2 regions of the Glaciihabitans sp. UYNi722 genome follow, and region 1 is predicted to be linked to the other one. Evidence: predicted binding sites of a transcription regulator. Region 1 holds the regulator's gene; the other holds the start of a gene.
What was found. The regulator HrcA, encoded in region 1, represses chaperone genes, less so after heat shock. The targets are predictions, from matches to a motif close to TTNGCACTCGNNNNNNNCGAGTGCNAA.
Positions count from the first base shown of each region.

Region 2: the regulator HrcA is predicted to act here: its motif matches at 3,398-3,424, upstream of groES (co-chaperone GroES).

Region 1 covers NZ_JBEPTL010000014.1:20,760-28,775, forward strand. Annotated here, with positions in the region: gene ABIB56_RS11355 (16S rRNA (uracil(1498)-N(3))-methyltransferase) at 1-252, opposite strand, end outside; gene dnaJ (molecular chaperone DnaJ) at 413-1,519, opposite strand; gene hrcA (heat-inducible transcriptional repressor HrcA) at 1,582-2,604, opposite strand; gene ABIB56_RS11370 (DUF4870 domain-containing protein) at 2,806-3,186, shown strand; gene ABIB56_RS11375 (DUF4870 domain-containing protein) at 3,250-3,627, shown strand; gene hemW (radical SAM family heme chaperone HemW) at 3,634-4,860, opposite strand; gene ABIB56_RS11385 (HAD family hydrolase) at 5,095-5,799, shown strand; gene ABIB56_RS11390 (DUF1990 domain-containing protein) at 5,776-6,441, opposite strand; gene lepA (translation elongation factor 4) at 6,771-8,016, opposite strand, start outside.
Region 2 covers NZ_JBEPTL010000002.1:224,567-232,582, reverse strand. Annotated here, with positions in the region: gene guaB (IMP dehydrogenase) at 1-1,498, opposite strand, end outside; gene ABIB56_RS02515 (ABC transporter substrate-binding protein) at 1,613-2,869, opposite strand; gene groES (co-chaperone GroES) at 3,018-3,314, opposite strand; gene ABIB56_RS02505 (class I SAM-dependent methyltransferase) at 3,543-4,730, shown strand; gene ABIB56_RS02500 (DUF4190 domain-containing protein) at 4,776-5,132, opposite strand; gene ABIB56_RS02495 (hypothetical protein) at 5,269-5,655, opposite strand; gene tsaD (tRNA (adenosine(37)-N6)-threonylcarbamoyltransferase complex transferase subunit TsaD) at 5,696-6,772, opposite strand; gene rimI (ribosomal protein S18-alanine N-acetyltransferase) at 6,769-7,260, opposite strand; gene tsaB (tRNA (adenosine(37)-N6)-threonylcarbamoyltransferase complex dimerization subunit type 1 TsaB) at 7,260-7,895, opposite strand; gene tsaE (tRNA (adenosine(37)-N6)-threonylcarbamoyltransferase complex ATPase subunit type 1 TsaE) at 7,912-8,016, opposite strand, start outside.

The DNA.
Region 1 (8,016 bases):
CTGCACCAGCCAGATCGCGGGGGCAGCGGGTGGTGTCTCTGCGACGGTTTCGACCTCGACGACGAATTCGGTCGGCTCCGCCGAGACAACGGCGCCGGTGATGACAAGTCCCGCTCCGTTGCCGACCGCGATAGCCTCGCCGACCGCGATACGACTGACGGTGACCGCGTGGCGCGCCTCCTCGCCGGTCACGGAGACCCTCATCCCGACCTCGGCCGAGAGGAGTTCCTCGTTCAGGTAGAAGTGCGCCATGGCCCCACTCTCTCAGATCGACGCCACACCTTCGGAAATTCAGGACTTTGGTATCGACGTCGCTCGCGCTGCCCCGTAACTACTGGAGCGTTGCGCAGCGCCCTGTACCGAAGTCCTGAGTTTCCGAAGGGTGATCGGCGATCGGTAGTACGGGCGGGTGTCAGATGTTGAGGAAGCGGTCGCGCAGTTTTTGGAAGAGGCCCTGCTGGAAGTGCGTGAGCAACGGGGTCGCGGCCTTGTGGGAGCCGGCGAACTGTTTGATCAGCTCCTGCTCCTTATGGCTCAGCTTGGTCGGTGTCGTCACCTGCACTCCGATCTTGAGGTCGCCACGGCCATTGCCACGCAGGCGGGTAATGCCACGGTCCTTGATGGTGATGACCTCTGCGCTCTGCATGCCGGGCCGGATCTCGACCGCGACCTCGCCATCCAGGGTCTTCAACGTCGTTCTCGTTCCGAGGATGGCATCTGTCATCTGCACTTCGAGGGTCGCCAACAGGTCATCGCCGTTGCGGCTGAACACGTCATGATGACGCACTTTGATCTCAAGGTAGAGGTCGCCGGAGGTTCCACCGGCTGGGCCGACCTCGCCCTGGTTGGGGAGCTGCAAGCGGAGGCCGGTGTCCACACCGGCCGGGATGTCGACCGGGATGCTGCGGCGGGCGCGCACGCGTCCCTGGCCCTGGCAGGTCGGGCACGGGTTGGGGATGACGGTGCCGTAACCGCGGCAGGTGCCGCAAGGGCTAGAGGTCATCACGTTACCGAGCAGGCTGCGCACGGCACGCTGGATCTGGCCGCTGCCGTGGCAGATGTCGCAGGTGACCGGCTGGGTTCCCGGCGCACAGCACGACCCGTTGCAGGTCTCGCAGAGGATGGCGGTATCGACCTCGACTTCGCGCTTGGTGCCGAAGATGATCTCGTCGAGGTCGACCTCGACGCGCACCAGGGCATCCTGACCTCGTTCGCGGCGCGAGCGTGGTCCGCGGCTCTGGCCGCCGCCGAAGAAGGTCTCGAAGATGTCACCGAATCCACCGAAGTTGCCGCCTCCGCCGCCGCCGAATCCGGCCTGGGGCCCGAGGTCGTACTGCTGGCGCTGCTGCGGATCGGAGAGCACGTCGTAGGCGTGTGTCACAAGCTTGAACTGCTCGGATGCCTCGGCCCCGGGGTTCACATCGGGATGCAGCTCCCGAGCAAGACGCCGGTACGCCTTCTTGATCTCATCGGTCGTCGCGCTACGGTCGACACCGAGTACTTCGTAATGGTCAGCCAATCCAATTCCTTTACATTTTAACAGCGCTCACTGTCGGCCACAGGCCGTAGACAGTGGCGAGATCAGTCTTCGCCGAGCAGGCGCGACAGGTATCGTGCGACGGCGCGAACCGCGGCGATGTTGTTCGAATAGTCCATGCGGGTCGGGCCGATGACGCCCAAACGGGAGACCTCGCTGCCAGACGCTGTGTAGCCGGTGGTGAGTACGGAGGTCTCCCCGAGTCCGAAGGTGGCATTCTCGCTGCCGATGCTCACCGAGAAGCCGTTCTGGTCTGGTTCCATTTCACCAAAGAGCCTCAGCAGGGTGACCTGCTCCTCGATCGCTTCGAGCACCGGGTAGATGCTGCCGGTGAAGTCTTCCTCGGTGCGCACCAGGTTGGCCGCGCCCGCCATCACGAGCTTGTCCTGCCGATTCGCCAGAACCTGGTCGATGAGGGAGGTCGCGATCTGCTTCACCGCCGACTCGTGCTGCGCCGTGAACTGGTCGGCGAAGGAGGCGAGTCGTTCGGCCGCCTCGGCGAGGGCGAGACCACCGATCGAAACGTTCAGTCTCGATCTGAGCTGGTCGAGGAACCCTTCGTCCAGCCCGGGAGCGACATCGATGAGTCGTTGCTCGATCCGGCCGGTATCGGTGATCAGTACCGTCATCATCCGAATCTCCGTGAGTCGCACGAGTTCGACGTGCCGGATGCGCGAGCGCGTCAGCGACGGATACTGCACGAGCGCCACCTGGTGCGTGAGCTGCGAAAGGAGACGAACCGTGCGTCCGAGGACCTCGTCGAGGTCGGCGGACTGACCGAGGAACGTCTCGATGGCTGTGCGCTGCGCGGAGGTCAGCGGGCGGAGATCGGCGAGCTGGTTGACGAAGACGCGGTAGCCCTTGTCGGTGGGGATGCGTCCGGATGACGTGTGCGGCGCCGCGATCAGCTCTTCTTCTTCCAGAAGAGCCATGTCGTTGCGAATAGTGGCTGCGGACACACCAAAGGAGTGACGGTCCACTATCGACTTCGAGCCGACGGGTTCGCGAGAGGCGACGTAATCCTGCACGATGACGCGGAGCACATCGAGCCCACGTTCAGAGACCATTGCCATCACCTCCGGTCTTGGCACTCGGCACTTCCGACTGCCAATTGTACCGTGACACGCGGGGACGAAGGCATTGCATGCGAAGGGAATAGGGCAGTACCGTATCCATGAGCTTGTCGACCGCCCGTAACGGGGGCAGCATGACTGCCAAAGCTCCCAAACCTCGGCAGGACCGAATCGCCCATCTGAAAGGCAACGCACATGACTGACCCAACACCGCAGGCCGCGGCTCCGCAGCCCGCTGCACCCCTTAGCGAAACCGACGACAAGCTCTGGGCCCAGCTGTCGCACTTCCTCAATATCATCCTGCTGATACCCGCCCTCATCATCTACTTGGTTTTCGGTCCGCGCGGGGCGCGCACCAGAGTCGAAAGCAAAGAGGCTTTGAACTGGACGATCAACGTCACCGGCGCCGCGATCATCCTCGGCATCCTGACCCTGATCCCCTTCCTCGGCATCCTGTTCTCTCTGCTGTACTTTGCCCTGATCGTCGTAAACATCATCTTCGCCATCCTCGGCGGCGTGAAGGTCAACGCGGGGGGCAGCTACCGCTACCCGGTCAACATCCGCTGGATCAAGTAGCTTCAGGCGCCAACGAACGAAGCCCGGGAACATGGTTCCCGGGCTTCTTGCTTTAATGGGTTCATGTCCGAAACCACGCCGCCGCCCGCAAATCCGTACCAGACTGTGCAGCCGCTCAGCCCGAGCGACGAAAAGCTGTGGGCCACGCTCATCCACATCGGCGGCATCTTCCTCTACTTCCTCCCGGCGCTGATCGGCTACGTGCTCCTCAAGGACCGCGGCCCGCTGGTAAGGGATCACACTCGGACCGCCCTCAACTTTCAGCTGACGGTACTCATCGGCTACCTCGTCGGAATCTTCACCAGCTGGTTGTTCGTCGGCTTCCTGATCGTGCTCGTCGTCGCCGTTCTCAACATCATCTTCAGCCTGATGGCCGCCATCGCAGCCAACCGTGGCGAAGAATACGTTTGCCCGATCGCCATCCGGTTCGTCAGCGCCTGAGCGCCACTATTCGTCGAGCAGTCGACGTACGACAGCGTCGGCGAGCAGTCGGCCTCGCAGAGTAAGTTCGATTCTTCCGCGGAGCGCAGCGGCTCCGTCGACCAGACCGTCAGCGATGAGCCCGGCAACGGCGGTGCGACCGGATGCCGTCAACTCGGCCACATCGAGCCCCTCACGGATTCGCGTGCGCAACAGCACGCGCTCCACGCGTCGCGTCTCATCATCGAGCGTCTCACGTCCTGCCGCCGGGGACTGGCCCGCCAGGATCCTGTCCGCGTAGGCCGCGGGGTGCTTGACGTTCCACCAGCGGACACCACCGACGTGACTGTGCGCCCCAGGCCCGACACCCCACCAGTCGTGCCCCTGCCAATAGGCGAGGTTGTGACGCGACTCGTGCTCCGGCGACTTCGACCAGTTGCTCACCTCATACCAGCTGTATCCCGCGGCCCCCAGCAGTTCATCCGCCAACTCGTACATGTCCGCCTGGAGGTCCTCATCCGGTTCGGCCACCTCGCCACGCCTGATCTGGCGTGCCAGCTTCGTCCCGTCTTCGACAATGAGCGAGTACGCCGAGAGATGATCGGGCTGCTGGGCCAGCGCCTGGTCGAGGGATGCGTGCCAGTCGTCGAGAGACTCACCAGGGGTGCCGTAGATGAGGTCAAGGCTCACCTGCAGGCCGGCGTCCCGCGCCCACTGCACGACGAGCGGAATTCGGTCGGGATCGTGGGTGCGTTCGAGTGTAGCGAGCACGTGTGGCACCGCGGACTGCATGCCGAACGAGACGCGCGTGAAACCCGCATCGGCGAGGGACAGGAGGTACGCGGCATCCACCGAGTCCGGATTCGCCTCTGTGGTCACCTCCGCGCCATCGGCGAGCCCCCAGGTACCGATGACGGCCGAGAGCATGGCAGCGAGATCGTTCACCGGCAACATGGTCGGGGTTCCCCCGCCGAAGAATACGGTCTCGACCTTCCGTGCGGGCAGGCCTGCCTCTGCAAGCACTTTCTGCGCCATCCCGATCTCGGCGACGGCCTGGCCCGCGTAGTCGGTGCGCTTCGCGCCACGCAGTTCGTCGGCGGTGTAGGTGTTGAAGTCGCAGTAGCCGCATCGAACCCGACAAAACGGCACGTGCACGTACACGCCGAAGTTGCGCAGGTCGGCCCCGTCAGCGACGGACGCGGGGAGCAAGCCGTCGAGTGGGGCCGGATCGGCGAGGGGAAGGGCGCTGGGCATGACCCCTCCATTCTCGCCGACTCCCTCATGCCCTAGTGCCACCGGCCGTCAACGGAAGAACTGGCCATGTGGAAATACTTGCTCCCCACGGAAATTCAGGACAACGGTCACGGCAACGACGCAGCAGCACCGCGTCTGCGGGGATCTGCCCCCAAGGTCGTGACCATTGTCCTGAGTTTCCGAAGGGTAGCGGAATCGTCGGATGCCGCACCCTGCCTGTGCCAGCATGGAACGGTGAATGACACCGAACCCGACCCACGCCTGTACGTGCTCTGGGATGTCGACGGCACTCTCCTGCGCAACGGGATCAACGCCGGCGGCCTCTACCAGGAGGCGATCGAGCTCGCCATCGGGCGGACGCTTGCACACCCGGTACCCCGCGTCCACGGCAAGACCGATGGCCAGATCATCTGGGAGGCCCTCGCCGCCAACGGCCTCTCCCCCCAACTGCACCCTGTCGTGTCAGGCCACCTCGACCAGCTCTCCCTCGACCGGCATCTTGGCGGCAGTCGACGTGAGATCGCTCCCGGCGTAGTGGAAGCGGTCAGGCGGTTTGGCGAACGGGGCTTCGTCAACGCACTACTCACCGGCAATTCGGCCAATCGCACGCGCTACAAGATGGAGGGCGCAGGGCTCGACACCGAGGCCTTCGACTGGAAGAACTCGTATTTCGGTGACGTCGCACCACTGCGGGCAGAGATCACCGTGCGCGCCGCGGCGGAACTCGCCGGTCACCGCCTGGTGATCATCGGCGACACCCCGGGCGACGGTATCGGTGCCGACTCCGCGGGAATCCCGTTCTTCGCCGTGGCGACCGGGCACTTCTCCGCTGACGAGCTTCGTGAAACGAACGCGCTACTGGTGGTCGACGACCTGGCCAGCGGCCTCCCTCAAGTGCTCGACGCCCTGGTCGGGCTAGGCAGTCTCGATCGGGCCTGACAGTGAGCGGAAGTAGCGCCTGTTGTAGAAGGCCTGCGACAGCCTGAGCACCGGATACACCAACCACCAGAATGCATTGGCTGGGCGCGAGAAGGCGCGGATTTCGAGCCAGACTGAGCCGTCATCCGTTTGTTCGACGATGAAGGCCTCCTCCCCGCTCTCCGGATGCCCGGCCAGCGTGCCGTAGGCGAACCCTTTGCGTCGCAGTTCGTCGACCACGTAGACAACTCGCGCCGGCGCGACGACACGGAACGGTCCGAACGGTATTTTCAGTTTCGCGGTGTCGCCCGGCACGACGAAGGCCGCACCATCCGGGCCGAATACTGTCTCATCGTTGCTGACGGCAATGGCTCCCGCGACCGGGTCGCCCCCTTCGTCGAAGGCGACCGGAACATAGGTCTGGTCGGTGACCGCCGCCGGCGCTTCAGCGACATCGATGCGGAATCCGCTGTTGCGCTGGATGCCCCAGGTGAGCACCTCTGTCCATGCATAGTCCCAGCGCGCGTCACCGTGGCCGATGCGCGTACGCCGCTCGAAAGGACGGTATCCGGGAGGTGGATGGATCGCCAGATCCGACGCCTGGGTAGCGCCGATCGCGGCGTAGCTCACCGGGCGCTGCCAGAGCGGAAGCCGTTTCGACATCTACTCGCCCCTGCTCATCGTTGCGTCCTTCCGCCTACGCTCGTCGATGGGCGGGGAAAAACGCATGAAGTCAGCATAAAGGTCATGCAGGGCGACGCTTGGCGAGGAGGATGACGACACCCCAGTTCGGGCAGGGAGGCATACCGGTATGGCAACTCCGGAGTCGCAAGCAACGGGCGGACCTATGTCTGCGGCGGAACAGGTGTGCGCTGTCCTTTCGGCTAACTGCTGCGCAAAAAACAACAGCGAAACGCCGAAAGGACAGCGCAAGCGGGCTAGGCAGGAACCGGAGCCGATCGAGCAACGCATGCGAACGGTGAGTAGGCGCCCTACTTCTTGTCTTTTTTGGCCTCGGTGTCGCCCGACAGCGCAGCGATGAACGCCTCCTGCGGGACCTCGACCCTGCCCACCATCTTCATGCGCTTCTTTCCCTCTTTCTGCTTCTCGAGGAGCTTGCGCTTACGGGTGATGTCACCGCCGTAGCACTTGGCCAGAACGTCTTTGCGCATCGCACTGATCGATTCGCGGGCGATGATGCGTGCGCCGATGGCGGCCTGGATCGGCACCTCGAACTGCTGGCGAGGGATGAGTTTCTTGAGACGCTCGGTCATCAGCACGCCGTAGGCGTAGGCCTTGTCCTTATGCACGATCGCGCTGAATGCGTCGACAGCTTCGCCCTGCAGGAGGATGTCGACCTTGACCAGGTCGGCATCCTGCTCCCCCGTCGGCTCGTAGTCGAGAGAGGCGTAACCCTTGGTGAGGCTTTTCAACTGGTCGAAGAAGTCGAAGACGATCTCGCCGAGCGGCATCGTGTAGTGAAGCTCCACGCGGTCGGTTCCGATGTACTCCATGCCGTTCATGGTGCCGCGGCGGCCCTGGCACAGTTCCATCACCGTGCCCACGTAGTCCTTCGGCGTCAGGATCGACGCCTTGACGATGGGCTCGCTCACCGAGGCGATCTTGCCACCGGGGAACTCGCTTGGGTTGGTCACCGTCGTGCGCTTCTTGTCATCCGTGGTCACCTCATAGATCACGGATGGCGCGGTGGCGATCAGGTCGAGCCCGAACTCGCGCTCGAGGCGCTCGGTGACGATCTCGAGGTGCAGGAGGCCAAGGAACCCGCAGCGGAAACCGAAACCGAGGGCGACGGAAGTCTCCGGTTCGTAAACCAGGGCGGCGTCGCTGAGCTTGAGTTTGTCGAGGGCTTCACGCAGAGCCGGGTAGTCGGAACCGTCGAGCGGATAAAGTCCGGAGAACACCATGGGCTTCGGCTCCGAATACCCCTTAAGCGGCACCGTCGCGGGTTTCGCATGGTTCGTGACGGTGTCGCCCACTTTGCTGAGCCGAACATCTTTCACACCAGTGATGAGATAGCCCACCTCGCCGACACCGAGACCCTTCGTCGGGGTGGGTTCGGGAGCACTCACGCCGATTTCCAGAAGCTCGTGAGTGCTCCTGGTGCTCATCATCATGACTTTTTCGCGCGGGCCCATAGAACCGTCGATCATGCGTACGTAGGTGATGACACCGCGGTAGGCGTCGTAGACCGAGTCGAAGATCATGGCGCGCGCAGGT
Region 2 (8,016 bases), on a different contig from region 1:
GCGAGTAGTTCGGCGCCTCGACGGTCATCTGGATGTCGTGGGGGTGGGATTCCTTCAGGCCGGCAGCCGTAATCCGCACGAATTTACCCTTCTGCTTGAGCTCCGGGATGGTGCGCGCACCGGTGTAGAACATCGACTGGCGGAGGCCGCCGAGCAGCTGGTACGCCACGGCGGAGAGCGGGCCGCGGTAGGGAACCTGCCCTTCGATGCCCTCAGCGATCAGCTTGTCGTCGGAGGGCACATCGGCCTGGAAGTAGCGGTCCTTCGAGTAGGAGGTTTTCTCTCCCCGACTCTGCAGCGCCCCGAGAGAACCCATGCCGCGATAGCTCTTGAACTGCTTGCCGTTCACGAAGATGAGGTCGCCTGGGCTCTCGTCGCAGCCGGCGAGCAGCGACCCGAGCATCACGGTGTCGGCACCGGCGACGAGCGCCTTGGCGATGTCGCCGGAATACTGCAGTCCGCCATCCGCAATCACGGGGATGCCGCTCTCCCGCGCCGCGAGAGAAGCCTCGTACACCGCGGTGACCTGGGGTACCCCGACGCCGGCGACGACGCGCGTGGTGCAGATGGACCCGGGGCCGACGCCAACTTTGATCGCGTCAGCGCCGGCATCCACCAGAGCCTGGGCGCCGCCGCGCGTAGCGACGTTGCCGCCGATGATGTCGACGTGCCTGGCGGCCGAGTCGCTCTTGAGGCGGCGGATGATGTCGATGACCCCTGCGCTGTCGCCGTTAGCCGTGTCGACGACGAGTGCGTCGACGCCGGCGTCGATGAGGGTCATCGCACGCTCCCACGCGTCGCCGAAGAAGCCGATCGCGGCGGCGACGCGGAGACGCCCTGCGTCGTCCTTGGTCGCGTTGGGATACTGCTCCGACTTGTCGAAGTCCTTGACGGTGATGAGGCCGCGCAGCCGGCCCTCGGCATCGATGAGCGGCAGCTTCTCGATCTTGTGTTGCGCGAAGATCGCGACAGCGTCATCCGGGTCGATGCCCTCAGGGGCGGTGATGAGTGGCATGCGCGTCATGACATCGCGCACCAAGGTCGTCGACTTTTCGAACGGGGAGACGAAGCGCATGTCGCGGTTGGAAATGATGCCGACAAGGATGCCCTGCTCGTCAACGACGGGAAGACCGGAGATGCGGAACTGTCCGCAGAGCGCGTCCACCTCTGCGACGGTGGCGTCGGGGGTGGTGGTGACCGGATTGGTGATCATGCCGGACTCTGAGCGCTTCACCCTGTCGACGTGGTCGGCCTGGTCGGCAATTGAGAGGTTGCGATGCAATACGCCGAGACCGCCCTGCCTGGCGATCGCGATGGCCATGCGGGATTCGGTGACCGTGTCCATGGCGGAGGAGAGGAGGGGGGCCGAGACCGTGATCCGGCGGCTCAGGCGAGTGGTGGTATCCGCCTCGCTCGGGATGACGTCGGTATGACCGGGCAGCAGCATGACATCGTCGTAGGTGAGTCCGATAAAGCCGAAGGGATCTGGCTGGTCCATGTGTCCTCTTTTTCCCGCTGATGCTGAGTGAAAAGCCGGATTACGACTGTGGACTCCGGTAGTCAATATTAACGGCATAAGGCCCCGGCTATTCCACCTCCGGGGTTCGGATGCCTAACCGCCGACGACGCCGCTCACTCGCGCGAACCTGTTGCCCGCATCGTATTTATAGATGCCGTAGTGTGCCGGGCTCGGATCGCCTCGCCTGTCGAAACCGATGGGGCCGGAGATGCCGTCGTAGTCGATGTCGGATCGGGTCGTGAGCACGTCGAGGCATTCGCGGTAGCTGGTGCATTTGATACCGCCCTCCGACACCTCCCGCAGTCGGCTCTTGATCGACAGCCCGCCGTCATCGTGGGCGACCGTCGCGGCCAGTGCGGCGAGAACCGTGGCGTCGTAGGCCTCTGCGGAATACAGAAAATTGGCGACAGCGGGATCCGCGGCCTTGACCTTCGCCGTGAACGCTGCGTCGGGTTCTGCACCCTCGAGGATGCCGTTCACGCCCGTGAGGGTGCCTGCCGGAAGCGCCTGGGAGTAGTCCGCCATGTTGTCGCTGGTGAGCCACAGCTTCGCTCCGCCGAAGCCCGCAGCGGAGAGCTGGGTGATGACGACCTTGTTCTGCTCCATCGCGCTGAACGGACTCACGAAGACCACCGCATCCGGTGTCGCCTTCTTCACAGCATCGATGACCGGCGCGAAATCTTTGGTGTCGGCGACGTATTTCTGGGCGACGACGAGTGTGCCGCCGGACTTCTTGAGACTCGCCTTCAGCGTGCCGAGCACGGCGTTGCCAGTGTCATCGTCCAGATATACGATCGCGACCTTGGCCTTGCCACCTCCAATGGTCGCCCCGAGGGCAGCGCCCTGCAGGGCCGCGGAGGGGATGGTGCGAAACAGGTATCCGGTGTCGTTCAGGCTGCTCAGCCGCACCGAGGTCGCAGCCGGAGAGATCAGCGGGATGCCCGCCGCGACCACCTTGGGCAGCAGGCGCTCTTCGAGCACTGACGACGACGGGCCGATGATCACGTCGATCGGTTTCGTCTGCAGGTCGGCGAAGGATTTCTCGAGTGTGTCGGTCGTGGCATCCCCTGAGTCGCGATGGAATACCTCCACAGGCTTGCCGAGCACACCACTGGCCTGGTTGATCTCGCGCACCGCTGCCTCGACGCCTGCCGCCTGCCCTTGGCCGAGGTAGGACTGCGCACCGGTGGTCGGAAAGAGTGTGCCGATGCGGAGAACACCGTCACCGCTGGGTGTCGCACTCTGCGTGGTAGTCGGGACCGGCATCGGAGCGGTGGCCGTGCATGCTGCCAGAGCTGAGATCGTCACTGCGGCCGCGACGAGGGCGATGAGCGGTCGGGAGCGCGGCATGTTGGTCCTTGGGTCGGGGATCATTCCGAACTGTACCGGGCGATCAGGCGGCCTTCGGCAAGGCGCGACGGGACGCGCGTGCCGCCACGATCAGGGATATGCGAAAGGCCCGTCCGGCGAACCGGACGGGCCTTCTCACGAAACGTAGTTAGTGGACGACCACCGCGAGCACGTCGCGAGCCGAGAGCACGAGCAGGTCATCCCCGCCGTACTTCACCTCGGTTCCGCCGTACTTGGAGTAGATGACCTTGTCGCCAACGGCGATGTCGAGCGGGACGCGGTTGCCGTTGTCGTCAATGCGACCTGGACCTACTGCGACGACCTCGCCCTCCTGGGGCTTCTCCTTCGCGGTGTCCGGGATGACGAGACCGGAAGCAGTGGTCTGCTCAGCCTCGACCTGCTTGATGACAATGCGATCCTCGAGCGGCTTGATGGAGACCGACACGGTTGACCTCTTCTTTCTCAAAACTTCGAAATCTTGGGTTAGCACTTTCACTGTGAGAGTGCCAGATGTAGCTTAGCCGCGCATTAGCACTCGTGCAATCGGAGTGCCAGAAGTTACGCCCGACCGTGCTTACGAAAACGCAGGAGATCCGCCGCATCCGCTACCAACGAGGCAGTGATTGAGGCGTTCGCGGCGGATCTCCTGCGTTTTCGTACCAGAATGGGGCGGATGGACAGGACTGAGTTGCAGGAGTTGCTGTCGAGCGACGGCCTGCGGCTACTCGACTCGCTTCCGCGCTACGAGACGACAGCGGATGTCGTGAGGACCGTCGGCGAGCTGCGCAAGGCCGGTCACTCCCCCGGCCTCGTCGCCGCGGTGCTCGGCCAGTCGAAGCTGCGGGCCAAAGCGGAGGGCAAGTTCGGCCCCTTCGCGGCGCGCATGCTGTACACCGAGGCCGGACTCGAACAGGCCACTCGGCTGCGGGTCGCGGCCATGCACGCCGGCCGATTCCAGGCGGCAGGCCTCAGCCGCATCGTGGATCTCGGCTGCGGGATCGGCGGTGACGCCCTCGCGATCGCGGCACTCGACCTCGACGTGACGGCCGTGGAACTCGACGAGGTCACCGCCGCCATCGCCTCCTACAACCTGGCTCCGTGGCCGAACGCCGAGGTCGTCAACGCGGATGCCGCGAGCATCGACCTCGACGCATTCGACGGCGTCTACCTCGACCCGGCTCGCCGCACGGCCGGCCACCAGAACACCTCGCGCCTCACGAATCCTGCGGACTACTCGCCGACCCTCGACTTCGCTTTCGAGATCGGCAGCCGTCAACCGACAGGCATCAAACTCGGGCCGGGCATCGATCGCGACCTCATCCCGGTCGAGGCCGAGGCGCAGTGGATCTCCGTCGATCACGACGTCGTCGAGCTCGGCCTCTGGTTCGGCGCTGTGGCGCGCCCGGGCATTCGTCGATCCGCTCTGGTGATCGGCGACCACGGCACGGCGGAACTCAGTTCGGATGTCGACTGCGCGGATGTCGAGACCGGCACGCTCGGCGAGTACCTGTACGAACCCGATGGCGCTGTCATCCGCGCCAGGTTGATCGGCGACCTCGCGCGCCGAATCGACGCGAGGATGCTGAGCACCGGAATCGCCTACCTGACAGCGGATGCCGCGGTCGACACCCCCTTCGCCAATCGTTTCCGCATCACGGACACACTTCCCTTCGATGAGCGAAAGCTTAAGAAGGCTCTTGCAGCCCGGGAGATTGGCACGCTGGAGATCAAGAAGCGTGGCGTGGATGTCGACCCCGCCCAGTTGCGCACGAAACTCGCCCTCAAGGGGAAGAACAGCGCGACGCTCTTTGTCACGCGAGTCGCCGGCAAGCACACGGCGCTACTCGCGGAACGGGCTTAACGACGAAAGGCCCGCGCCGAGCGCGGGCCTTTCGCAACTGTGTTTTTAGTAGTTGTTGTAGCTGCTGACCGACGCCGCAGCGGTGGCGAAGATGATGATGTAGACGATCAGCCAGATGAGTGAGATGCCGATTCCGACGAATCCGGTGATGAGCGCGGTCAGCCAGAAAGGCTTGGCCGGAATGCCCTCCTTCGACTTGCCGAGGAAGCCGAGAACGACGGCGGCGATGGAGAAGATGAAGCCGAATCCACCGAACAGCGAAATGACGACGCCGACGATTCCGGCGATCATTCCGATCAGGCTGAGAACCTTGCTCGGTCCGGCCGGCGGCGCCACGTAGGGCGAAGCTGCCGGGGCTGCGGGAGGAGGCGGGGGCGGCGGGGTGAGATTGTCGTCAGACATTGCGAAACTCCAAAGTTGGTGAGGGAACATTCTTCCGGCGGTGCCCATAGTGGCAGGGAGTGCGCGGGCTGTCAATCCGGGCCGCGGCCCCGAAAAGGGCCCGCGCTGATCAGCGCGGGCCCATGAGTAGTAAACGCTACGGAGTCACAGTCCCGAGGTTGCCGTTCCGGTAGGCGGCCAGGAGAGCGATGCTCGCGATGAGCACAATGGCTCCGATGACGATGGCGGCGAACCCGAAGATGATTCCGAGCAGCCACATCCAGCGGGGTGCGCCAGGCTCACGCGACTTGCCGATGAAGCCGAGAATGACAGCGACGACTCCGATGACGATGGCGACCCAGTTGAGCAGGAACAGCACGACGCCAACGATGCCGAGAATGAACGATGTCAGGCTCAGTGCCTTCTTCCCTCCGGCGGCACCGGCAACGGCTGGTGCGCTGTATGCCGGAGGGGCGCTGGGGGCCGACGGGGGCGTCGGGGCAGAGGGAGGAGTGGTCGGTTCTTCGGGTGGTGTTGTAGACATCGTTGCTCCTAATAATCGTCGGTGAGCGAATGACGCTCGCTCAGTAATGTACTCCTGCCTGCACTTCCGTGACGGGAAGCGTCGAGTCCGCGCCGAAAGACAGATCAGATGGACCGTGGCCCGCCCGGATCAGTTGCGCCCCGATGGCCGCGATCATGGCGCCATTGTCGGTGCAGAGCGAGAGCGGAGGAATCCGCAGCTCGATGTCCGCTGCCGCACAGCGTTCGACGGCCACCTCGCGGAGGCGCGCGTTCGCGACCACTCCCCCGCCGAGCAACAGGCGGGGCACGCCGAGATCCCGGCAGGCGGCGGCAGCCTTGGTGAGCAGCACGTCGGTGACGGCCTCGCGGAAACTGGCCGCGACATCCGCCATGGGCACCTCCTCGCCGGAATCACGCCGCTGCTCCACCCAGCGGGCGACAGCGGTTTTGAGCCCGGAGAAGGAGAAGTCGTAGCGATGCTTCTCCCTGTCTTTGGGGAGACTGAGTCCACGGGGAAAGCGGATCGCCTTCGGGTCGCCGCCGACAGCGGCCCGGTCGATTTCCGGACCGCCGGGATAGCGGAGGCCGAGCAGGCGGGCCACCTTGTCGAAGGCCTCACCCGCAGCGTCATCGATGGTCTCGCCGAGCAGTTCGACATCCGAGACGAGGTCGCGCACCAGCAGCAGCGACGTGTGTCCGCCTGAGACGAGCAGGGCGATGGTGGGCAACTCGATCGCCGAACCGTCTTCACGCAGCACATCGGCGCCGACGTGCCCGACCAGGTGATTGACGGCATAGAGCGGCTTGTCGAGGGCCACAGCGAGCGCCTTGGCCGCACCAACGCCGACCATCAGCGCTCCGGAAAGTCCAGGACCGCTGGTCACCGCGATCGCATCGAGCTCCTGCAGGGTGACGCCTGCCTCGGCGAGCGCCGCTTTCAGGGTCGGAGTGAGTGCCTCGAGGTGCGCGCGCGCCGCGATCTCCGGTACGACACCGCCGTAGCGGGCATGCTCGTCCATGGATGAGGCGATCACGTTGGCGAGCAGCGTGGTACCGCGCACGACGCCGATACCCGTTTCGTCGCAGCTGGTCTCGATGCCGAGCACAAGCGGCTCGGGGGGTGCCGAATCGGTCATGGGATCATCGCCGGCCTCAGCTGGGGTTCCGGAATCCTCAGGCGCATCACTATCGCGTCGACCCCGTCTGGCTGGTAGTAGGCGACCCGCACGGCGATCTCCTCGAAACCGAGGGTGTCGTAGAGATTCTTCGCTCCAGGGTTGTCTGCGCGCACCTCGAGGAAGACCTCGATGGCCCCACGCTTGCGGGCCTCGCCGATGAGCGCCTGCATGAGGGTGCGTCCGAGTCCCCCTCGGCGAGCGTCCTCCGCGACGGCGATGGTCTGGATGTCGCCCTCGTGCGCTCCCTGCGGCGCGAACAGCCCGGCATAGCCGTCGATGATGCCAGGAAATCCGACCCGCTCCGCCACCAGGTAGTAACACTGGGCGTTCACGAGATCGCCCAGCATGGCGTCGCTCGACCAGGCGTCGGTGCCGAAAGTGCCCGTCTCCAGCTCCATGATCGGGCCGAGATCGGCCGCTGACGCGCGGCGCAACTGCCAGGTCATCAACTCACCCGTTTCGGGCCGGCTGAGAGCGTGACATCCGGAGACCGCAGGTAGAGCGGCTCCGGGCCTGCGAACTCGCGTCCGTGCAGGTAGAGGCCCTCGGCGAGCAGACCGATGGATGCCGCAGACACCTCGCTCGCGTCCAACCGCGAGTATCCCGCATATCCGTCGACCGCCGCCGACGCCACGTCTTCGGGCTTCGACAATCCCGGCCCCTGCACGCGCACTGGTAAGCCTTCCGCGTCCGCGCCGGAGTATGCGGTCCAATAGACCTCGCGGCGACGCGCGTCAGTCACCACGAGGAGCGGTCCACTGTTGCCTGCGGCATAGTGACCCCAGGCGATGCCGTCGTGGCTCACCACCCGAACCAGCGGTATGGCGGCTCCGAAAGCGAAGGTCTGCGCGGCGGCGATACCGACGCGAAGACCGGTGAAGGGTCCCGGGCCCATTCCGACTGCCACGCCGGAGAGATCGGCGACGGCCACCCCGGAGCGCTCGAGAGCCAGCTGGATCATCTCGCCGATGACCTCCGCATGCCGACGGGTGTCCGCTTCACTGAGTTCGACGATCGACCCCCGATCCCTGTCGACGACGGCCGCCGAGGTGCCGGCCGAGGTGTCGATCGCGAGGAGCATCAGACCAGCCTATTCACTACAACTGCTCGAGGTCATTCCACCGATGGCCGTGCCCGATGATCGTCACCTCGCGTGCCTCGACGCCGTCCTCGGTCGCCACCCCGCCGATCGGGCGCTCGAT